One region of the Mesorhizobium sp. M1342 genome, then DNA from elsewhere that is predicted to be linked to it. Evidence: riboswitches for the same ligand, from Rfam matches in the RefSeq annotation. Region 1 holds a riboswitch; each other region holds the start of a gene.
The links. A riboswitch is a leader RNA that binds a small molecule or an ion and turns the genes downstream of it on or off. The one in region 1 is predicted to bind cobalamin.

Region 1 (6,505 bases):
CCGTCATGGTGGGACTTGCGGTTTTCGATGTCGTCCTCGACGGCGAGACCGAGCCCGAGCAGCACGGAGGGATCGACCTTGCCATGCGACGTCGGCACGATCTTCACCGCGCGGGCGGAATGTTCGTTGATGATGGCGTTGGCGCGGGCGGTGCCGGCGGCGTCCATCAGGTCGCTCTTCGACAGGATGATCAGGTCGGCGCAGGCGATCTGATCCTCGAACACTTCTTCCACCGGATCGTCATGGTCGAGCGTCTCGTCCCCGGCGCGCTGCGCCTGCAAGGCGTCCATGTCGTTGGCGACGCGGCCTTCGGCCAGCGCCGGGCCGTCGACCACGGCGATGACGCCATCGACTGTGACGCGGCTCTTCACGCTCGGCCACTGGAAGGCCTGGACCAGCGGCTTGGGCAGCGCCAGGCCCGAGGTTTCGATCAGGATATGGTCGACCCTCGGCGTCAGCGACAGGATCTTGTCAAGCGCCGGCACGAAATCGTCGGCGACGGTGCAGCAGATGCAGCCATTGGCCAGTTCGACGATGTTTTCCTCCGGGCAGGTGTCGATGCCGCAGCCCTTCAAAATCTCGCCGTCGATGCCGATGTCGCCGAATTCGTTGACGATGATGGCAATGCGTTTGCCGCCGGCGTTTTCCAGGAGATGGCGGACCAGCGTCGTCTTGCCGGCGCCGAGGAAGCCGGTGACGACGGTGCAGGGAACGCGCGAGACGGAAGCAGTCATGATCAGTCCTTCAACAGGTCGAGGGGAGGGATGCGGGCAACGAGGCCACGCTTCAGGCTATCGGGGCGGCCGCGCCATGGAATCAGGCCGTCCTTCGAGGTGGCGAAGAGCTTGGCACCCGTGATGAGGTCGGCGCCGCTGGTCGTGGTCAGGTCGCCGAAGACATAGCTCCAGCAGCCGTCGCGCAGGATGGCGGCGCTGAGGCGCCGCTTGCAATTGCCGAGGCATTCGACGCTGCGGATGCGAATATCGTCGCCAGATGCGGCGCGGCGCGTGTCGTCCGCCAGCAATTCGCCGGCGCGGGGATGGGCGTCGGAGCCGGTCTCATTGCGGCAGGAGGCGCAGACGATGATGGTGACGCCGGCCAAGGCATCATCATGGCCGGACGAAATATCCGCTGTGCCAGCCGAAAAACTGCTGTCGTGGTCCAAAGATCGGGCTCCTTGCCCGGAAACCCGCCGGGCGATCGGATTCTAAAGTCGCAGACGGCAGGTCTCCTGGCTCGCGGGTCATCGCCTTGGGTAGCCGCCTTCCCGGGAACTCCCCAGTGGCTTTCGGCCTTGGCTCTTCGCTTACAGTTGCGGGGACAGCCGCGGATTTGGGATTTTGCCCCGCACCGCATTCCCTCTTAGCCCTTGCCGTTGCGGGCAAGAGACCATCTGAACCGGATTTAGGCTTTTGCGGGCGGCGGTGTCAACGCGAGCTTACGACACGGCGATGTCGGCCAGCGCCGGCCCCAAATCCCCGGCAGGCGTCACTTCGATGCGTTCGAGACCGAGCCAGCCCTGCATCTGCTTCAATTCCTCGAACAGCTCTGCAGCGGTTTCAGGCGGTGCACCGGGCTCCGCATAGGCCGCATGGACGCGCAGTATGCTGGCCGGGCGATCGGCCTTGAGGTCGACGCGTGCCACGATCCTGTCGCCGAGCAGGAACGGCAGGACATAATAGCCGTATTGCCGCTTGTCGGCCGGCGTGTAGATCTCGATGCGGTAATGGAAATCGAACAGCCGCTCCGTGCGCGAGCGCTCGAAGACGACCGGATCGAAGGGTGCCAGCAGGGCGCGGGCCTCGACTTTGCGCGGCAGGCGGGCGTCTTTGTGAAGATAGGCGGGCTTGTCCCAACCTTCGACACGCACCGGCAGCAGCTCGCCCGTTTCAACCAGTTCCTCCAGCCGGCCCTTCATGTCGGCCGGCGACAGGCGGAAATAGTCGCGCAGGTCGCCTGAAGTCGCCACGCCGTGGGCGCGGGCAGAAATGCGCAGCAATTCGCGGTGCGCGTCCTCGGCTGCCGGTACCCGCAGATCGAGGATCGCCTGCGGCAGCACGCGTTCGGGCAGGTCATAGAAGCGCTCGAAACCGCGGCGGTGCGCCGTGGTGATGCGCCCGGCCCAGAACAGCCATTCGAAGGCGTGCTTGGCATGGCTCCAGCCCCACCAGCCGCCCGAGCCTTTCTGGCCTTCGAGCGCGGAAGCGGCGATCGGGCCGCGCTCGGCGACCTGGCGGTAGATCTCTTCGATGTAGGCGGCGTGCTCGCGGCCCCATTTGGCGAGGCCCAGATACATTTCGTCGCCGCGCTCGGCGCGCTGCATGCGCCAGCGCATCAGCGGGTATGTCTCGACCGGCAGGAAGGAGGCCTCGTGCCCCCAGTATTCGAAAACCGTGCGCTTGCGCGTCACGGCCGCGTTGTCGAGCAGCGAGAACGGGTAGGGGCCAAGGCGCGAATAGAGCGGCATATAATGAGCGCGCACCACCGCGCTGACGGAATCGATCTGCAGCAGGCCGGTGCGGGAGAGGGTGCGGGCAAAATGCCGGCGGTCGGGCGTGCCGGTCGGGCGGGGATCGAGAAACCCCTGGGCGGCAAGCGCGATGCGACGGGCCGTGGGGAGCGAGATCTTTTCCTTCATGCAGGCATCACTTTGAAGTGTTTTGACCGAGGGTCGAATGGCTGATTCCAACCCATGCTAGCAGGGTTTTGGCGGCATCCATGTCAGGAGAGAAAAGTGGAGTAAAAAGCGAAGGAAATCAAACAGGAGCGGATCGGACCAGTTTGCCGCGATATGCCGTCCAGGTCGGTGTTTTGAACAAGGTTTGACTTGCTTCGCTGGAAGTGCTGCGCTAACCCTCGCCGCGTTGCAGCATAGGCCCTTAAAACGGTTCAGCGGTTAAACTGTCACGCTTCCGCATTAGGGTCCGGTGCTGTAATCAAAGTGGATTGGCGCCAACGGAAAGCCGAGCATGAACGCACTCTTGAGCTCATACCTGCCCATCGTCCTGTTCATAGGCGTGGCGCTGGTTGTCGGCCTGGCGTTGCTGGCCGCACCCTTCCTGGTGGCCTATCGCAATCCCGATCCCGAAAAGCTTTCCGCCTACGAGTGCGGTTTCAACTCGTTCGACGACGCGCGCATGAAGTTTGACATCCGTTTCTACCTGGTGTCGATCCTGTTCATCATCTTCGACCTGGAAGTGGCCTTCCTGTTTCCGTGGGCGGTGTCGTTTTCGAAGATCGGCATGCTCGGTTTCTGGTCGATGATGGTGTTTTTGGCGGTGCTGACCATCGGCTTTGCCTATGAATGGAAAAAAGGAGCGCTGGAATGGGATTGAACGACAGTTCAGGCACCCTCGTCGCGCCGAAGCCCAAGGGTATTATCGATCCCAACACCGGCAGGCCGGTGGGGGAGGACGATCCCTTCTTCCTCGAGATCAACAATGAGTTGGCCGACAAGGGCTTTTTGGTCACTTCGACCGAGGCGCTCATCACCTGGGCGCGCAGCGGGTCGCTGATGTTCATGACGTTCGGCCTCGCTTGCTGCGCGGTCGAGATGATCCACACCTCGATGCCACGCTATGATTCGGAGCGGTTCGGCGTCGCGCCGCGTGCGTCCCCGCGCCAGTCCGACATCATGATCGTCGCCGGCACGCTGACCAACAAGATGGCGCCGGCGCTGCGCAAGGTCTACGACCAGATGCCGGAACCGCGCTACGTCATCTCGATGGGCTCCTGCGCCAATGGCGGCGGCTACTACCATTATTCCTATTCGGTGGTGCGCGGCTGCGACCGCATCGTGCCGGTCGACATCTATGTGCCCGGCTGTCCGCCGAGCGCCGAAGCGTTGCTGTACGGCATTCTTCTGCTGCAGAAGAAAATCCGCCGCACCGGCACGATCGAACGGTAAATCCATGACCGCATCCCTGAGCGAACTGTCGACCTATCTCGGCGAGAAGCTGCCTGGCCGCTTCAGTGACGGGGTGCTTGCCTATGGCGAGCTTACCGTTCACGTCGAGCCGCGCGATCTGGTCGAGGTGATGACCTTCCTGCGCGACGATGCGCGCTGCCAGTTCATCTCGATCATCGACGTCTGCGGCGCCGACTATCCGTCGCGGGCCAAGCGCTTCGACGTCGTCTACCACCTGTTGTCGCCGAAGCAGAATGTGCGCATCCGCGTCAAGGTGCAGGCCGACGAGGAAACCATGGTGCCGTCGATCACCGGCGTGTTCCCCGGCGCCGACTGGTTCGAGCGCGAGACCTACGATCTCTACGGCGTGCTGTTTTCGGGCCATCCCGATCTGCGTCGCCTGCTGACCGACTACGGTTTCGAAGGCCATCCGCTGCGCAAGGATTTCCCGCTGACCGGATTCGTCGAGGTGCGTTACGACGACGAGGCCAAGCGCGTCATCTATGAGCCGGTCGAGCTCAAGCAGGAATTCCGCAATTTCGATTTTTTGTCCCCGTGGGAAGGTACGGATTACGTGCTGCCGGGTGACGAGAAGGCAAAGCAGTAAATGGCTGAAACTTCGGTCCGCAACTTCAACATCAATTTCGGCCCGCAACACCCTGCGGCGCACGGCGTTTTGCGCCTTGTGCTGGAACTGGACGGCGAAGTCGTCGATCGCGTGGATCCGCATATCGGGCTCTTGCATCGCGGTACCGAAAAGCTGATCGAAGCCAAAACCTATTTGCAGGCGATCCCTTATCTCGACCGGCTCGACTATTGCGCGCCGATGAACCAGGAGCACGCCTTCGCATTGGCCGCCGAGCGCCTGCTCGGCATCGAAGTGCCGAAACGCGGGCAGCTGATCCGCGTGCTCTATTGCGAAATCGGCCGCATCATGTCGCACATCCTCAATGTGACGACGCAGGCTATGGACGTCGGCGCGCTGACGCCGCCGCTGTGGGGCTTCGTCGAGCGCGAAAAGCTGATGGTGTTCTATGAGCGCGCCTCCGGTTCGCGCATGCATGCCGCCTATTTCCGTCCCGGCGGCGTCCATCAGGACCTGCCGCAGAAGCTGGTCGAGGACATCGGCAAGTGGATCGACCCGTTCCTGAAGTCGATCGACGACCTCGATCAGCTGCTGACCGGCAACCGCATCTTCAAGCAGCGCAATGTCGACATCGGCATCGTCTCGCTGGAGGATGCCTGGGCCTGGGGTTTTTCGGGCGTGATGGTGCGCGGTTCGGGCGCTGCCTGGGACCTGCGCAAGTCGCAGCCCTATGAATGCTATTCGGAAATGGATTTCGACATTCCGATCGGCAAGAACGGCGACTGCTTCGACCGCTACCTCGTACGCATGGAAGAAATGCGCCAGTCGGCGAAGATCATGCGCCAGTGCGTCGATCTCCTGCTCGGCAAGGAAAGCGCCGGCCCGGTGTCGAACCTCGACGGCAAGGTGGTGCCGCCCAAGCGCCAGGCGATGAAGCGCTCGATGGAAGCGCTGATCCATCATTTCAAGCTCTACACCGAGGGTTATCGCGTGCCGGCCGGCGAGGTTTACGCCGCGGTCGAGGCGCCGAAGGGCGAATTCGGCGTCTATCTGGTTTCCGACGGCTCCAACAAACCTTACCGCTGCAAGCTGCGCGCGCCGGGTTTCGCGCATCTGCAGGCGATGGATTTCCTCTGCCGCGGCCACATGCTGGCCGACGTCACCGCCGTTCTCGGCTCCCTCGACATCGTGTTTGGTGAGGTCGATCGCTAAATGTCAGTCCGCCGTCTCGCAGAAGCCAGCGTCCAGCCAGCATCCTTCGCCTTCAACCGGGCGAATGCAGCGGCTGCGAAGCAATGGATCAAGAAGTACCCGAAGGGCCGTGAGCAGTCGGCTATCATCCCGTTGCTGATGATAGCGCAGGAGCAGGAAGGCTGGGTGACGAAGGCGGCGATCGAGACGATCTCCGACATGCTCGGCATGCCGCGTATCCGCGGGCTCGAGGTCGCGACCTTCTACACGCAGTACCAGTTGAATCCGGTCGGCACGCGTGCGCACATCCAGGTCTGCGGCACCACGCCCTGCATGCTGCGCGGTTCGGAAGCGCTGATGGATGTCTGCCGCTCCAGGATCCATCATGACCAGTTCCACGCCAACGACAAGGGCACCTTGTCGTGGGAAGAGGTCGAATGCCTTGGCGCCTGCGTCAACGCGCCGATGGTGATGATCTTCAAGGACACGTTCGAGGATCTGACGCCGGAACGCCTGGCTGAAATCATCGATCTCTATGACGCCGGCAAGGGTGCTTCGGTGGAACCGGGGCCGCAGAACGGCCGTACCGGCTCGGAGCCGGCCTCCGGCCTCACCACGCTGAAGAGCGAAAAGGCGATCCTCAAGTCGACCCGTGAAAGGGAAGCCAGGGAAGCGGCCAGGGCCGCCAGGGCGGCGCCCGACGCGATCATCGCAGGGCCCGTGCCGGCACCGGCCGCGGCCCCTGTCGCGCCGTCCAACACCAGCAAGCCGAAGACCGACGCCCCTGAAACCAGCCCGGCATTGAAGACGCCTTCAAAAAC
Region 2 (6,505 bases), on a different contig from region 1:
TCGTCGCCAGCGGACTTGCGGACGTGTGCGAGGTGCAGCTTGCTTACGCAATCGGCGTGGCCAGTCCGGTTTCCGTCATGGTCAACACGTTCGGGACAGCCAGGGTTGAGGAAAGCAGGATCGAGCGCCTCATTCTTGAGTTGTTCGATCTCAGACCGAAAGGCATTATCAAGATGCTTGATCTCTTGCGCCCTATATACCGCAATACAGCCACCTATGGCCATTTCGGCCGTGAAGAGCCTGATTTCACCTGGGAGAAGACAGACAGGGCGGACGAATTGCGTCGCGAGGCAGGACTAGCCGCCCCGTGAAGCCGCCGGCGAGCGAATTGGCAAGCGGAAAGCCCAAGCGGAGACATTGATGCCGGATTATGACGTGCTTTGCATCGGCAATGCCATTGTCGACATCATCGCCCAGTGCGACGACGCTTTTCTGGTGACCAACGGCATCATCAAGGGTGCCATGAACCTCATCGATACCAAGCGCGCCGAGCTGCTCTACAGCCACATGGGGCCGGCGATCGAGGCCTCCGGTGGCAGCGCCGGCAACACGGCGGCCGGCGTCGCCAGCTTCGGCGGCCGCGCCGCCTTCTCCGGCAAGGTGTCCAACGATGCGCTGGGCGAAATCTATGCGCACGACATCCATGCGCAGGGTGTCGCCTTCGACACCAGGCCGCTCAAGGGCGAGCCGCCGACGGCGCGCTCGATGATCTTCGTCACCCCCGACGGCGAGCGCTCGATGAACACCTATCTCGGCGCCTGCGTCGAGCTTGGCCCTGAGGATGTCGAGGCCGACAAGGCGTCCGGTGCCAAGGTCACCTATTTCGAAGGCTATCTGTGGGATCCGCCGCGCGCCAAGGAAGCGATCCGGCAGACGGCCAAGCTGGCGCACGCGGCAGGCCGCGAAGTCTCCATGACACTGTCGGATTCGTTCTGCGTCGACCGCTACCGAGACGAATTCCTCGACCTGATGCGTTCGGGCACGGTCGATATCGTCTTTGCCAACAGCCACGAGATCAAGTCGCTCTACCAGACATCGTCGTTCGACGAGGCGCTGGCGCAGATCCGCAAGGATTGCCGGATCGCCGCCGTCACCCGCTCGGAAAAAGGCTCGGTGATCGTGCGCGGCGACGAGACCGTGGTCATCAAGGCGACCGCCATCAAGGAACTGGTCGACACGACGGGCGCCGGCGATCTCTATGCCGCCGGCTTCCTGCATGGTTACACGCAAGGCCGCGACCTGCAGACTTGCGGCGATCTTGGCTCGCTGGCGGCCGGCCTGGTGATCCAGCAGATCGGCCCAAGGCCAAGGCAGAATTTGCGCCGCGAGGCGGAACGGGCTGGGTTGCTGTAGATGCGCGGGCAACTAACCAGCTGCCCAACCGACGCGATCATCGCAGTGGCGGAACTGTGTCAAAGCTCGCTGATAACGACAGCCATTCGCTTCGGAGAACTGACCGATGCTGCTGCCGTGAAGCTCGCTGGAAGGGGGTGCAAGGCGGGCATGCCTTGACGGCATTCACCGTCATCGAGATCGCCACCGGCATTTTCCAGAAGCTCAGCTTGGGGAAGGCCAGTAAGGTTCCTGAGGTAACGGAGAACTCGCGGCGTCCGTCGGAGCACTTGACTTGCGATCACGTCCCACGATGCCGAATGCGGGCAGACTGGTTCGCCATTGGTATGGGACCAGCGGAATTGGCAGCAGGGCTTCATCTTCGTCAATCTCGACGAGGCGCCGGATGTGGAGCCCGGCATTCGCGGATGTCAGGAAGTGCTCGCCTGGCTGGTATTCACATCGCGGTCTGGCTTCCACGATTTTGGGATCGTCGAGGGCAACGAGGAAGGGATTCAAAAACCGGCCCTGACGGGCGGAAAGGGACTATCCCGCCCTCTCCGATCTCCGTGTCAAAACTCTTCGGCAGACGCAGGATCGCATCACGGGGCCCGGCAGCCTTGGCTGCAGCGACATAGTTTCAGTTCATTTCAACAGGTGCTGGCATGGGTGTATCTCTTATCCGAACAATCCAACAATTACCGCAAGCACGGTCCGCTCGATCGGGTCGCCAGCTATTTTCGCGATAAGCCGGTTCTTGAGGGCGCCGAAGCCGAAACGCGGCAATCGGTCGCCATTTGCTCTGACGCTCGTCAGATTCTCGTCAGCAGGGCCAATTTGGAATTCCAGTTGCTCCATCTGGGGGAAATATTCAACGGAGGCATGAAATGGACGCATTGAACAACGCCAACTCGCCGCGCCGGAACCTCACATGGCAAACTGGGGCTGTTCACGAACTAATCGCTTTTGAACAACCCCTGAGAGACTTGCCACAGGAGCGAGAACAACAAGCCGAAGTTGGCCCGTCCCGTCCTGTTGTCTCAGCCGCAGACCAGCGCTTCAACACGGCGGCCCAGCAGCCACATAGGAGTCTTATCGCAATTTCCAACCGCGGTGCGACTGTCAATTCTGATCAGCCCAAGACAGGCGGGCTTTCGGCGGCCCTGGAGTGCGTCGTGGAGCGTTCCGGCGCGGTCTGGGTAGGTTTTTCCGAGCATCTGGGCGACGGGGATAAGCAACAGGTGCCCCTCGTGCAGCGTGGCAAAGGTCAAATCGGGTGGCTCGATGGGCCGGCAGCGGACTATTCTCGGTACTATCAAGGTTTTGCAAATTCAATATTGTGGCCGGCGCTCCACTCGCTGCCGGACCGGATCTCAGGCTCGGAAGAGGATTATAAAAGTTATCGCGACGTCAATGCCTTCATGGCGCGCGCGGTGTCCGAATTGGGAGATAACGCAGTCTACTGGGTTCATGACTACCATTTCCTGCCGCTCGGCGCTGATTTGCACAGACTCGGCATTGACCGGCCGATCGGCCATTTCCTGCATACGCCATGGCCCGAGTCTGACATGATGGAGCGCGTGCCCAATTCTGGCGAGCTAATGAAATGTATGCTCGAGTATGATCTGCTCGGTTTCCAGACCGACCGTGATGTGAGCAATTTCCTCGCCTGTGTCCAATCTCATTTGGGGCTGGAGAGCAAGAACGGGGTCGTTTTCTCGGACCATGGCCAGACGCAATGCCAAAATTTTCCTATAGGTATCGATCCGAAGCAATTCGAACAGTGTGCCGCAGATTCGCTTGAGGCGCAGAAAGCCTACATTTCGCAGTTGAAACTTGGCGGAGCAAAGCTAGTTATCGGCGTCGATCGGCTCGACTACACCAAGGGCATCGACAATCGGATTAAAGCTTTCGATCTGCTGGCAGTCGAGCCGCAACGTGTCTCGCTCTTGCAAATCGCAACTCCCTCACGTGGCGACATCCAAGCGTACAGCGAATATCGGCGCGACGTCGAAAGACTCGTCAATCAAGTCAACAACCGGCATGGCACGGACGAGTGGATGCCGATTATCTATGAGAACAGGTCGTTCACCCAAGCTGAGATAGCGGGTCTTTACAGAGCCGCGCGTGTTTGCGTTGTGACGCCGTTGCGCGATGGCATGAATCTTGTGGCGAAAGAATACATTGCTGCACAAGATCCGAGCGACCCTGGCGTTCTGGTGTTATCGAAGTTTGCCGGCGCGGCCGAAGACTTCGGCGAGGACGCCCTGCTGGTAAATCCGAGGCTCTCCGACGAGATAGCTACCGCGATCTCAAGAGCGGCCAGCATGCCGCGCGAAGAACGCATCCAACGCTGGCGGAGGATGATGGACAAACTTGAAGCGTATACGATCCACCATTGGTCAGCGGACTTCGTTCGGCAACTGGACAGCAGCCGGGTTACGGTCCCTGCGGATCACTTCCACTATGTTGGCTTGGGCTGGATCAGCGAGGCCCAAATGCCTTCGTATCGGACCGAGCCAGAATTGCACACCGCGCTGACGCGTGCACTGGATAAAAACTGGGTCCTGCCGATCGTATGATGCAGAATATGAAGCACGCGAGCTTTGCCTGCATTTGCGCATCCCTCAATGCCGAGCGCTTGGAGAGAGAGATACTTATCCTGACCGCCTGAATGCGGCTTAAGCGGCTTATCGGGACCACAGTCGGGCTTTGCATCAGACCCTTGAGCCAGGCTCCGTCAGTGTGGTCTCTTGCCGCCGAGCGGAGTCATCACGATTGCCTAGTCACCCGTGATGACGACTGGCGTGCCAATTCCCCTCGGACCACGGTTTGGCGCTCACTCCGAGAAAACCGCTTCTACCACGCACGCACGGCTTGCGGCCGCATCGTTAAACATCGCCACCAATGCGATCTTCTGCATTCTAATGACGTTGTCACGCGCTTGAAGTCTTGTCCGAAATCCTTCATCGGCGACCTGCGAGGGATGTCGCAGCCCGACAGGGATCCATTAGTTGGACTATGGTGGCAGCGGAGCAGCGCCGCCAATGGGCGACTGAATATTTCACAATGTTAGACAAGCGTAAAAGCGAAATCACATAACGACATAAACATTTCGTTATGCGTCATTGACAAAAGAGCGGACTGCTGTGATTGTCTGCGTGTCGTGGTTCTCGCGTGCGGTGCTGCCGCAGCGGAGCTAAGAGGGAAGCCGGTGCAATGCCGGCGCTGCCCCCGCAACTGTTAGCGGCGAGCCAACCCCACTCATGTCACTGAGGCGAATACCCTCAGGAAGACGGGTAGAGGCTATGACCCCGCGAGCCAGGAGACCTGCCACGGCGAATTACGTCCACGGGCGGGGTGTCTCGGTGGCCGCTGCAAGCCGGCGTTCGTGCCGGCCTGCTAGCGCCTTCCTTGTCATCGGCGCCCCAACCATCGGGGTATGACATGACTGACTCTCAGGAAATTCCTGTAGCAACGCTCGGCGTGCCGCGCTTCGGTCGTCGGCGAGAACTGAAATTCGCGCTTGAAAGCTACTGGTCCGGAACATCGTCCGCTGGCGACCTTCTCACGACGTCGAAGGCGCTCCGTGCCGCTAGCTGGGAAGAGCAGCGCGATCGCGGCGTGTCGAAAATCCCGTCGAACGACTTCTCGCTTTACGACCATGTGCTCGACACCGCAGCCATGGTCGGGGCCGTTCCATCCCGTTACGGCTGGAATAGCGGCGAGGTCCCACTTGACATCTACTTCGCAATGGCGCGCGGCAACCAGGGTCAGACGGAGGATTGTGGACACGCTGGTCACCAGGAGGAGGCTCATGGACCTGGTGTAACCGCGATGGAAATGACCAAGTGGTTTGACACCAACTACCACTACATTGTGCCGGAACTCGATGATGATCAGACGTTCGCCCTCTCGTCATCGAAGCCGGTCGATTATTTCCTCGAGGCTAAAGCTCTCGGCATTCACACACGCCCAGTCATCCTTGGACCCATCACCTTCCTCAAGCTGGCGAAATCGCCTGCCGAGGGGTTCGGTCCCATCGCGCTCCTACCGCGGCTGCTGCCCGTTTACGAGCAAGTCCTGCAGAAGCTGAAGCTGTCGGGAGCCGACTGGGTGCAGATCGATGAGCCAGCGCTTGTCCTCGATCTGAACCCGAACGAACGAGCTGCGTTCGAATTCGCCTATGGCCAGCTGTCGAAAGCCGCGCCCGAGCTGAAGATCATGCTGGCTACGTATTTCGGGTCGCTGGGAGACAATCTCGAAACCGCGGTTTCTCTGCCCCTGGCCGGGCTGCATATTGATCTCGTGCGCGCTCCCGAGCAGCTGGAAACGGTGGGTCGGCTCGCTCCGAAGGATCTGGTGCTCTCGCTTGGCTTGATCGATGGCCGCAACGTCTGGCGTGCGAACCTGCCCGCCATTCTCGACCGCATCAAACCGATCGTCGCCGGCTGGCCCTTGGACCGCGTCGAGATCGCGCCTTCTTGCTCGATGCTGCATGTGCCGATTGATCTGCGCATGGAGACGGAACTCGACGCCGACATCAGGTCGTGGCTCGCCTTCGCGGCCCAGAAGACCGACGAGCTGGTCTTGCTGGCCCGGGCCCTGTCCCAAGGCAGGGATGCGGTGGCAGGCGCGTTGAAAGCGTCTGCCGAGGCTGCCGCCACGCGCGTGACATCCACGAGGATCCATGACCCGCTTGTTCAGGGGCGGATCGCTAGCATTGAGGACAGCGCGAAGCGACGAGAGAGCGCTTTTGGCGAGCGCTCCAGAGTCCAAGCCGGCTCACTCGGGCTGCCGCCGTTCCCGACGACGACCATCGGGTCCTTCCCGCAGACGCCGCAGGTACGCAAGGCGCGGGCCGCTCATGCGAAGGGCCAGCTGAGCTATGTCGACTATGAGACGTTCCTGAAGAAGGAGATCGAGGCTGCAATTCGCTGGCAGGAAGAGATCGGGCTGGACGTGCTGGTGCACGGTGAGTTCGAGCGAAACGACATGGTACAGCATTTCGGCGAGCAGTTGTCCGGCTTCGCGTTCACCCAGCATGCCTGGGTACAAAGCTATGGGTCGCGCTACGTGCGTCCCCCCATCATTTTCGGCGACGTATCGAGGCGCAATCCGATGACAGTGCGCTGGTGGCAATTCGCCCAGTCGCTTACGGAAAAGCCCGTGA
Region 3 (6,505 bases), on a different contig from region 1:
AGTCCAGGACGCATTGCTCGACGTCACCCGCTTCTGGCTGGAGCGCGGCGTCGATGGTTTCCGGCTCGACACCATCAATTTCTACTTCCACAGCCAGGGCCTGGAAAACAATCCGCCGCTGCCGCCGGAAGAGCGCAACGACCAGACCGCGCCGGCGGTCAACCCCTACAACTACCAGGACCATCTCTACGACAAGAGCCGCCCCGAGAACCTCGGCTTCCTCGAACGGTTCCGTGCCCTGCTCGATGAATATCCGGCAACCGCAGCGGTCGGCGAGGTCGGCGATTCGCAGCGCGGGCTTGAAGTGGTTGCCGCCTACACCGCCGGCGGCAAGCGCGTGCACATGTGCTACTCCTTCGATTTCCTGGCGCCGGAAAAGATCAGCGCGGGCAAGGTCCGCTCGGTGCTGGAATCCTTCGGCAAGGTCGCCAGCGACGGCTGGTCGTGCTGGGCCTTTTCCAACCATGACGTGATGCGCCCGGCCTCGCGCTGGGCGGCCAATGAGGCCGACCCGATCGCCTACCTCAAGGTCATCTCGGCGCTGCTGATGTCCCTGCGCGGCTCGGTCTGCATCTATCAGGGCGAGGAGCTTGGGCTCGGCGAAGCCGACCTTCGGTTCGAGGATCTGCAGGACCCCTATGGCATTCGCTTCTGGCCGGAATTCAAGGGCCGCGACGGCTGCCGCACACCGATGGTGTGGGAAGGCAGCGCCAAAAATGGCGGCTTCTCCTCGGCAAAGCCCTGGCTACCGGTGCCGGCCAAGCATCTGTCGCAAGCGGTCGATGTCCAGCAGGACGACGAGACTTCGCTACTCGAGCACTACCGGCGCTTTCTCAGCTTCCGGCGCGCCCATCCGGCGCTGGCCAAGGGCGATATCAATTTCATCGAAAGTGAGGGCGACACCGTCGCCTTCACACGCCGCGCGGGCAACGAGCAGATCGTCTGCATCTTCAATCTGGGAGCCGGGCCGGCCAAGGTTGACCTTGGCGGCCGATCGCTGCAACCTCTGCCCGGGCACGGATTTTCGGGGCAGGCGAACAGCGGTTCCATCGAGCTTGGCGGCTACGGCGCCTGGTTCGGGCGTCTCGACTGAATTTCCAATCACTGGAGGAAACCAATGGCCGATGTCACGCTAAGACAAGTGAAGAAGTCCTACGGCAATCTGAACATTCTCCACGGCATCGATCTCGATATTAAGTCGGGCGAGTTCATCGTCTTCGTCGGCCCGTCGGGCTGCGGCAAGTCGACATTGCTGAGATCGATCGCCGGGCTCGAGGAAATCACCTCCGGCGAACTCAGAATAGCCGGCGAAGTGGTGAACGACGTGCCGCCGTCGAAGCGCGGCATCGCCATGGTGTTCCAGTCCTACGCGCTCTACCCGCACATGACCGTCTACGACAACATGGCGTTCTCGATGAAGATCGGCAAAGAGAACAAGGCCGAGATCGACCGCCGCGTGCGTCAGGCCGCCGAGATCCTGCAATTGACCAAATATCTCGACCGCCTGCCCAAGGCGATGTCAGGCGGCCAGCGCCAGCGCGTCGCCATCGGCCGCGCCATCGTGCGCAATCCGAAGGTGTTCCTGTTCGACGAGCCGCTTTCGAACCTCGACGCCGCGCTGCGCGTCGCCACCCGCATCGAAATCGCCAAGCTCAAGGAATCGATGCCCAACACGACCATGATCTACGTCACCCACGATCAGGTCGAGGCGATGACGCTGGCCGACCGCATCGTGGTGCTCAAGGACGGCCATATCGAGCAGGTCGGCACGCCGATGGATCTCTACAAGAAGCCCGGCAATCTGTTCGTTGCCCAGTTCATTGGCTCGCCGGCCATGAACATCCTGCCCGCGACCATCGAAAAGACCGGCAATCCGACCGTCGTCAGCCATGTCGGCGGACGCAAGGCAACCGTGCCGATCGCAACGCCTGCTTCGGCGAAGGGTGCTGCGGTGAGCTTTGGCGTGCGGCCGGAGGACCTGATCATCGCCAGCGGCGCGGACTATCTGTTCGAGGGGACGGTCGACTATCTCGAGCAGCTCGGCGAGGTTCAGCTGGTCTATGTCGACATCGGTCGCGCCGACCTGCCGCTGGTGACCAAGCTGCCCGGCAATGTCGAGGTCAAGCGTGGTTCGACATTGCGGCTGAGCGCCAATGGCGAGGACCTGCATATCTTCGACGCTGACGGACGGTCGTTTGCCCTTCATGAGGCTGAAGCGAAGGCGGCCTGAGGCAGGAACGCGTCTCGGACGCAAAAGAGCGGCGGGCTAGGCCCGCCGCTCTTTTGTTGAAGATCAGCTTCGGCTGTTAACGGCCGAAGAGGTTCCGGTCGCTGCCCTGAGGGGCGGACTTCTCCACGTCGCCCGACGAATTGAGCAGCTTCTCGACGAGGCCACCGCTGTTGCGGACCGAGCTCGTATGCGCGCTGTCAACCGAAGTAACCGCAGGCTGATTGGCGCCGTTGGAGCCAAAGTTGTCGCTGCCGGCGAACGCGCTGCCGGTGATGGCCAGAACGGCGGCGGCAGCAATAAGGATCTTGTTCATTTTAATCTCCTGAATTCTGGATTTCGCCAGGACGGCAGACACAGCTGCCGTCGCTTGCGAATTGGTTATTAGCGACCGAAGAGGTTACGGTCGCTGCCCTGAGCGGGCGTCTGGGCAGTCGATTCCGCGGTCTTGGTGGAAGCCGTGTACGACTGGTCCACCGTGGCGGCAGGCTGGTTGGAGCCGTTCGAACCGTAGTTGTCGCTGCCGGCGAAAGCGCTGCCGGAGATGGCCAGAACGGCGGCGGCAGCAATGAGGATCTTGTTCATCTTAAATACTCCTGAATGTCTGAATTTCGCCAGGGCGGCGGGCGAGCCCGCCGTCGACTGGGAATCGGCTGTTAGTTGTTGCCGAAGAGGTTGCGGTCAGCACCCTGGGCAGGCGCCTGAGCAGCCGGTTCCGACTTCTTGGTCGAAGCGGTGTACGAGCTGTCGACAGCAGTGGCTGCCGCGGCGTTCGAACCGTAGTGGTCGCTACCAGCGAAGGCGCTGCCGGAAATGGCCAGAAGGGCTGCGGCAGTGAGAATGATCTTTTTCATTTTTGTACTCCAGTATCGTCTTTTTCCGTCCGTCTAGCGGCGTGTCTTGGAAATGAAATCGCGTCGTTCGGACAGCCCCGATGTGGGAGGGCAACCCCGCCTTTTCCAATCACGAAGTTGTTCCGTGTGGACCATGAATCCACACCTTGAAATTGTGCCAAGGGAATCTACGGGTATATTTTTCTTCTTTAAATCAGCATGTTAAGTGTAACCGCTGGATGGATCACTGACTGTTTCAGAGGCCCAGCGTTCACACCGTCCTGCACGCACCGTCAACAGAAACGAACCGTTCGGTTCGATTTTAGATCGAGCTAATAGTCACTTTTCGAAACCGTTAACCTTTTTTGACCCCGCCAAGGGGTCCGATTCGGGGATATCGCAGCCGGCAAAATGGTCATCCGGGAGGTGGATTTCAGCCCGCGACGGTCTGCGGGAACGTTCGCAGGCCGTGTCGCGCCGCATGGATACGATGTCGTTTTCATGCCGACGGCGCGCCCCCGATCGTGGTTAGATCATACCATCTCAGGTGCCGCTTCGTGACGACGAGGCGGAGAATTGGGAAGCCGGTCAGAATCCGGCGCTGCCCCCGCAACGGTGGTGGAGTTCAAGTCGCAACGGGAGACCACTGGGCAACTGCCTGGGAAGGTGTCGCGATGGTCCGCAAGGACAACTCCAGAGCCCGGAAACCAGCCCGAGATTGTTAGACTCGACTGATCGCGGTGGGCGGTCAAGAGGTGGATAGCGCATGTCTGGCACCTAGCCGGCCTGCGTTTCAATCCTTCCTCCATCACCACCAGTTCAGTCCTTAGAAACGAGGACAGGACATGGATACCCGCAACGACATGCTGAGGCTCCTGAAGGGGCGCCGGCAAGGCTTTTCGCTGGAGCAGCCCTTCTACACCGATCCGGACTACTTCAAGCTCGACATGGAGCTGATCTGGTATCGCGACTGGCTGTTCATCGGCCATGATTGCGAACTGCCGAAGCCGGGCAGCTACATCACCGTGCAGATCGGCGACTATCCGGTGGTCCTTGTCCGCGACCAGCACGGCAAGATCAACGCCTTCCACAATTCCTGCCGCCATCGCGGCAGCCGTGTATGCAACACGGAGAAGGGCACGGCGGCAAAGCTCGTCTGCCCCTATCACCAGTGGACCTATGAGCTGGACGGCCGCCTGCTGTTTGCCCGCCAGATGGCCGACGGTTTCGACAAGAGTGATTTCAGCCTGAAGCCGGTCGCCTGCGAGAGCGTCGGCGGCTACATCTTCATCTGTCTGGCCAAGGAGCCGGCGGATTTCGCGCCGATGCGGGCGATGATCGAACCCTATCTTTTGCCGCACCGGTTGCGTGAAGCAAAGATCGCCTTCGAGAGCACGATCGTCGAGAAGGGCAACTGGAAGCTGGTCTGGGAAAACAACCGCGAGTGCTATCACTGCGCCGCCAATCATCCTGAGCTGTGCAAGACCTTCCCCGAGGCTCCGACCGTGACCGGCGTCAACGGCGCCGACAGCGACCCTGAAATGGTCGCGCACTGGGCCAAATGCGAGGCATCAGGCCTGCCGAGCAAATTCCGCATCGATCCGGCAGGGCAGTACCGCGCCACCCGCGCGCCGCTGCTGCGCGATGCCGTCAGCTACACCATGACGGGAAAACGGGCGGTCCAGAAGAACCTGTCCGACAGCGTTTCAACCGACCGCATCGGCTCCTTGCTGCTTTATCATTATCCGACAACCTGGAACCATATCCTCGGCGACCATGCCGTCACCTTCCGCGTGCTGCCGATCAGTGCCACGGAAACCGCGGTGACGACAAAATGGCTCGTCCACAAGGATGCGGTCGAAGGCGTCGACTACGATCTCGCTGAGCTCACCCATGTCTGGACCGAGACCAACGACCAGGACCGTCGCATCGTCGAGGAAAACGCCTTCGGCATCTTGTCGCCGGCCTACGAACCAGGCCCCTATTCGGAGCTGCATGAGGGCGGCGTGATCCAGTTCGTCGAGTGGTACGCGTCGTTCATCGGACCGCGCCTTGCAGAAGGCGACCGGCCGGCCCTGCGCAGCGTCGCCTAGCCCAGGGGACAAGAGGATGAATGCGATGACGGACCTTGGCCTCTATCGCCATCTCGACCAGATGACGCCCTGGAACGACAGGCTGCAGGTGCTGGAAGTGATCGGCGTCAGTGACGAAGCGCCTGACGTGAAGACCTTCACCTTCCGCTCCGACAACCAGACCTGGTTCCGCTACAAACCGGGCCAGTTCGTGACGCTGGAATTGCCGACATCGGACGGGCCGCTGATGCGCACCTACACGCTGTCGTCCTCGCCGTCGCGGCCGTTCTCGATCGCGGTGACGGTCAAGGCGCAGGCGGGCAGCACCGGTACGCGCTGGATGTTCGACCATCTGACGCCCGGTTCGCACGTCAAGGCCTATGGGCCGACCGGCGACTTCTCGCTGCACAGCCACCCGGCGGCCAAATATCTGTTCATTTCGGCCGGCTCCGGCGTGACGCCGATGATGTCGATGCTGCGCTGGCTGAACGACTGCGCGCCATGGACCGATGTCGGCTTCGTCAACTGCGCGCGCCGCCCGGAAGAGATCATTTTCCGCAAGGAGCTCGAGCTGCTCGGCAGCCGCATGCCTGGCCTGTCGCTCGGCTTCATGATCGAGGAGCGGTCGAGCCGCGAGGGCTGGTTCGGCCATATGGGCCGCATCGACGCGATCCGGCTGCCATTGCTGGCGCCCGATTTCCGTGAGCGCGAGATCTTCTGCTGCGGCCCCGATCCCTTCATGCGCGCCGTGCGCGGCATGCTGGACGCCGCCGGCTTCGACATGGCGAAATACCATCAGGAAAGCTTTGCGGCGCCTGCCGTGGAGGAGATCCCGGCGCCGTTCTCGCCGCCGGCGGACGACGGCGCCGCTGCTGCTGTCGAGGCCGTGACACCAATCCGGTTCTCGCTTTCCGATGTCGATGCCGAATGCGTCGCCGGCCAGACCGTGCTGCAGACGGCACGCGCCTCTGGGGTGCGGATTCCCGCCGCCTGCGAGTTCGGCCTGTGCGGCACCTGCAAGGTGAGGAAGGTCGCGGGCGATGTCGAGATGAGCCACAATGGCGGCATCCTCGATCACGAAATCGAGGACGGCTTTATCCTCGCCTGTTGCTCGAAGCCGCTTTCGGCGCTTGAAATCGAAGCGTGACCGGCTGCGCTCGCCCGGAGCCTGCGCCATCTTGCCAAAAACCCTGCAAATGGTTAGACGCCTGCAACGGTGGGGTTGACCGTAAGGCCCGAAGATCATCTCCGCGGCCTGCTCGGCGGGGGAGCAAATATGCGACAATCCGGCATCTATGCCATTGCCAGCAAGGATATCGTCTTTGAATCCTTCGACGGCGAAGCCGTCGTTCTTGACCTGACCACGGGCAAAT

Region 2: it holds a riboswitch for cobalamin, as region 1 does, so the genes downstream of both, metE (5-methyltetrahydropteroyltriglutamate--homocysteine S-methyltransferase) here and NKH06_RS00125 (DUF1636 family protein) in region 1, are expected to answer to the same signal.
Region 3: it holds a riboswitch for cobalamin, as region 1 does, so the genes downstream of both, NKH06_RS23845 (aromatic ring-hydroxylating oxygenase subunit alpha) here and NKH06_RS00125 (DUF1636 family protein) in region 1, are expected to answer to the same signal.

The regions. Positions count from the first base shown of each region.
Region 1 covers NZ_JAMYLI010000001.1:23,132-29,636, forward strand. The annotation lists gene cobW (cobalamin biosynthesis protein CobW) at 1-734, opposite strand, end outside; gene NKH06_RS00125 (DUF1636 family protein) at 737-1,165, opposite strand; cobalamin riboswitch at 1,205-1,409, opposite strand; gene NKH06_RS00130 (winged helix-turn-helix domain-containing protein) at 1,439-2,638, opposite strand; gene NKH06_RS00135 (NADH-quinone oxidoreductase subunit A) at 2,970-3,335, shown strand; gene NKH06_RS00140 (NuoB/complex I 20 kDa subunit family protein) at 3,326-3,907, shown strand; gene NKH06_RS00145 (NADH-quinone oxidoreductase subunit C) at 3,912-4,514, shown strand; gene NKH06_RS00150 (NADH-quinone oxidoreductase subunit D) at 4,515-5,705, shown strand; gene NKH06_RS00155 (NADH-quinone oxidoreductase subunit E) at 5,706-6,505, shown strand, end outside.
Region 2 covers NZ_JAMYLI010000038.1:13,325-19,829, forward strand. The annotation lists gene metK (methionine adenosyltransferase) at 1-311, shown strand, start outside; gene NKH06_RS28625 (adenosine kinase) at 361-1,353, shown strand; gene NKH06_RS28630 (hypothetical protein) at 1,675-2,232, shown strand; gene NKH06_RS28635 (alpha,alpha-trehalose-phosphate synthase (UDP-forming)) at 2,220-3,914, shown strand; cobalamin riboswitch at 4,483-4,684, shown strand; gene metE (5-methyltetrahydropteroyltriglutamate--homocysteine S-methyltransferase) at 4,780-6,505, shown strand, end outside.
Region 3 covers NZ_JAMYLI010000025.1:29,297-35,801, reverse strand. The annotation lists gene bglA (beta-galactosidase BglA) at 1-1,093, shown strand, start outside; gene NKH06_RS23865 (ABC transporter ATP-binding protein) at 1,118-2,230, shown strand; gene NKH06_RS23860 (DUF680 domain-containing protein) at 2,307-2,543, opposite strand; gene NKH06_RS23855 (DUF680 domain-containing protein) at 2,612-2,812, opposite strand; gene NKH06_RS23850 (DUF680 domain-containing protein) at 2,884-3,081, opposite strand; cobalamin riboswitch at 3,589-3,790, shown strand; gene NKH06_RS23845 (aromatic ring-hydroxylating oxygenase subunit alpha) at 3,906-5,153, shown strand; gene NKH06_RS23840 (FAD-binding oxidoreductase) at 5,179-6,279, shown strand; gene NKH06_RS23835 (PqqD family protein) at 6,409-6,505, shown strand, end outside.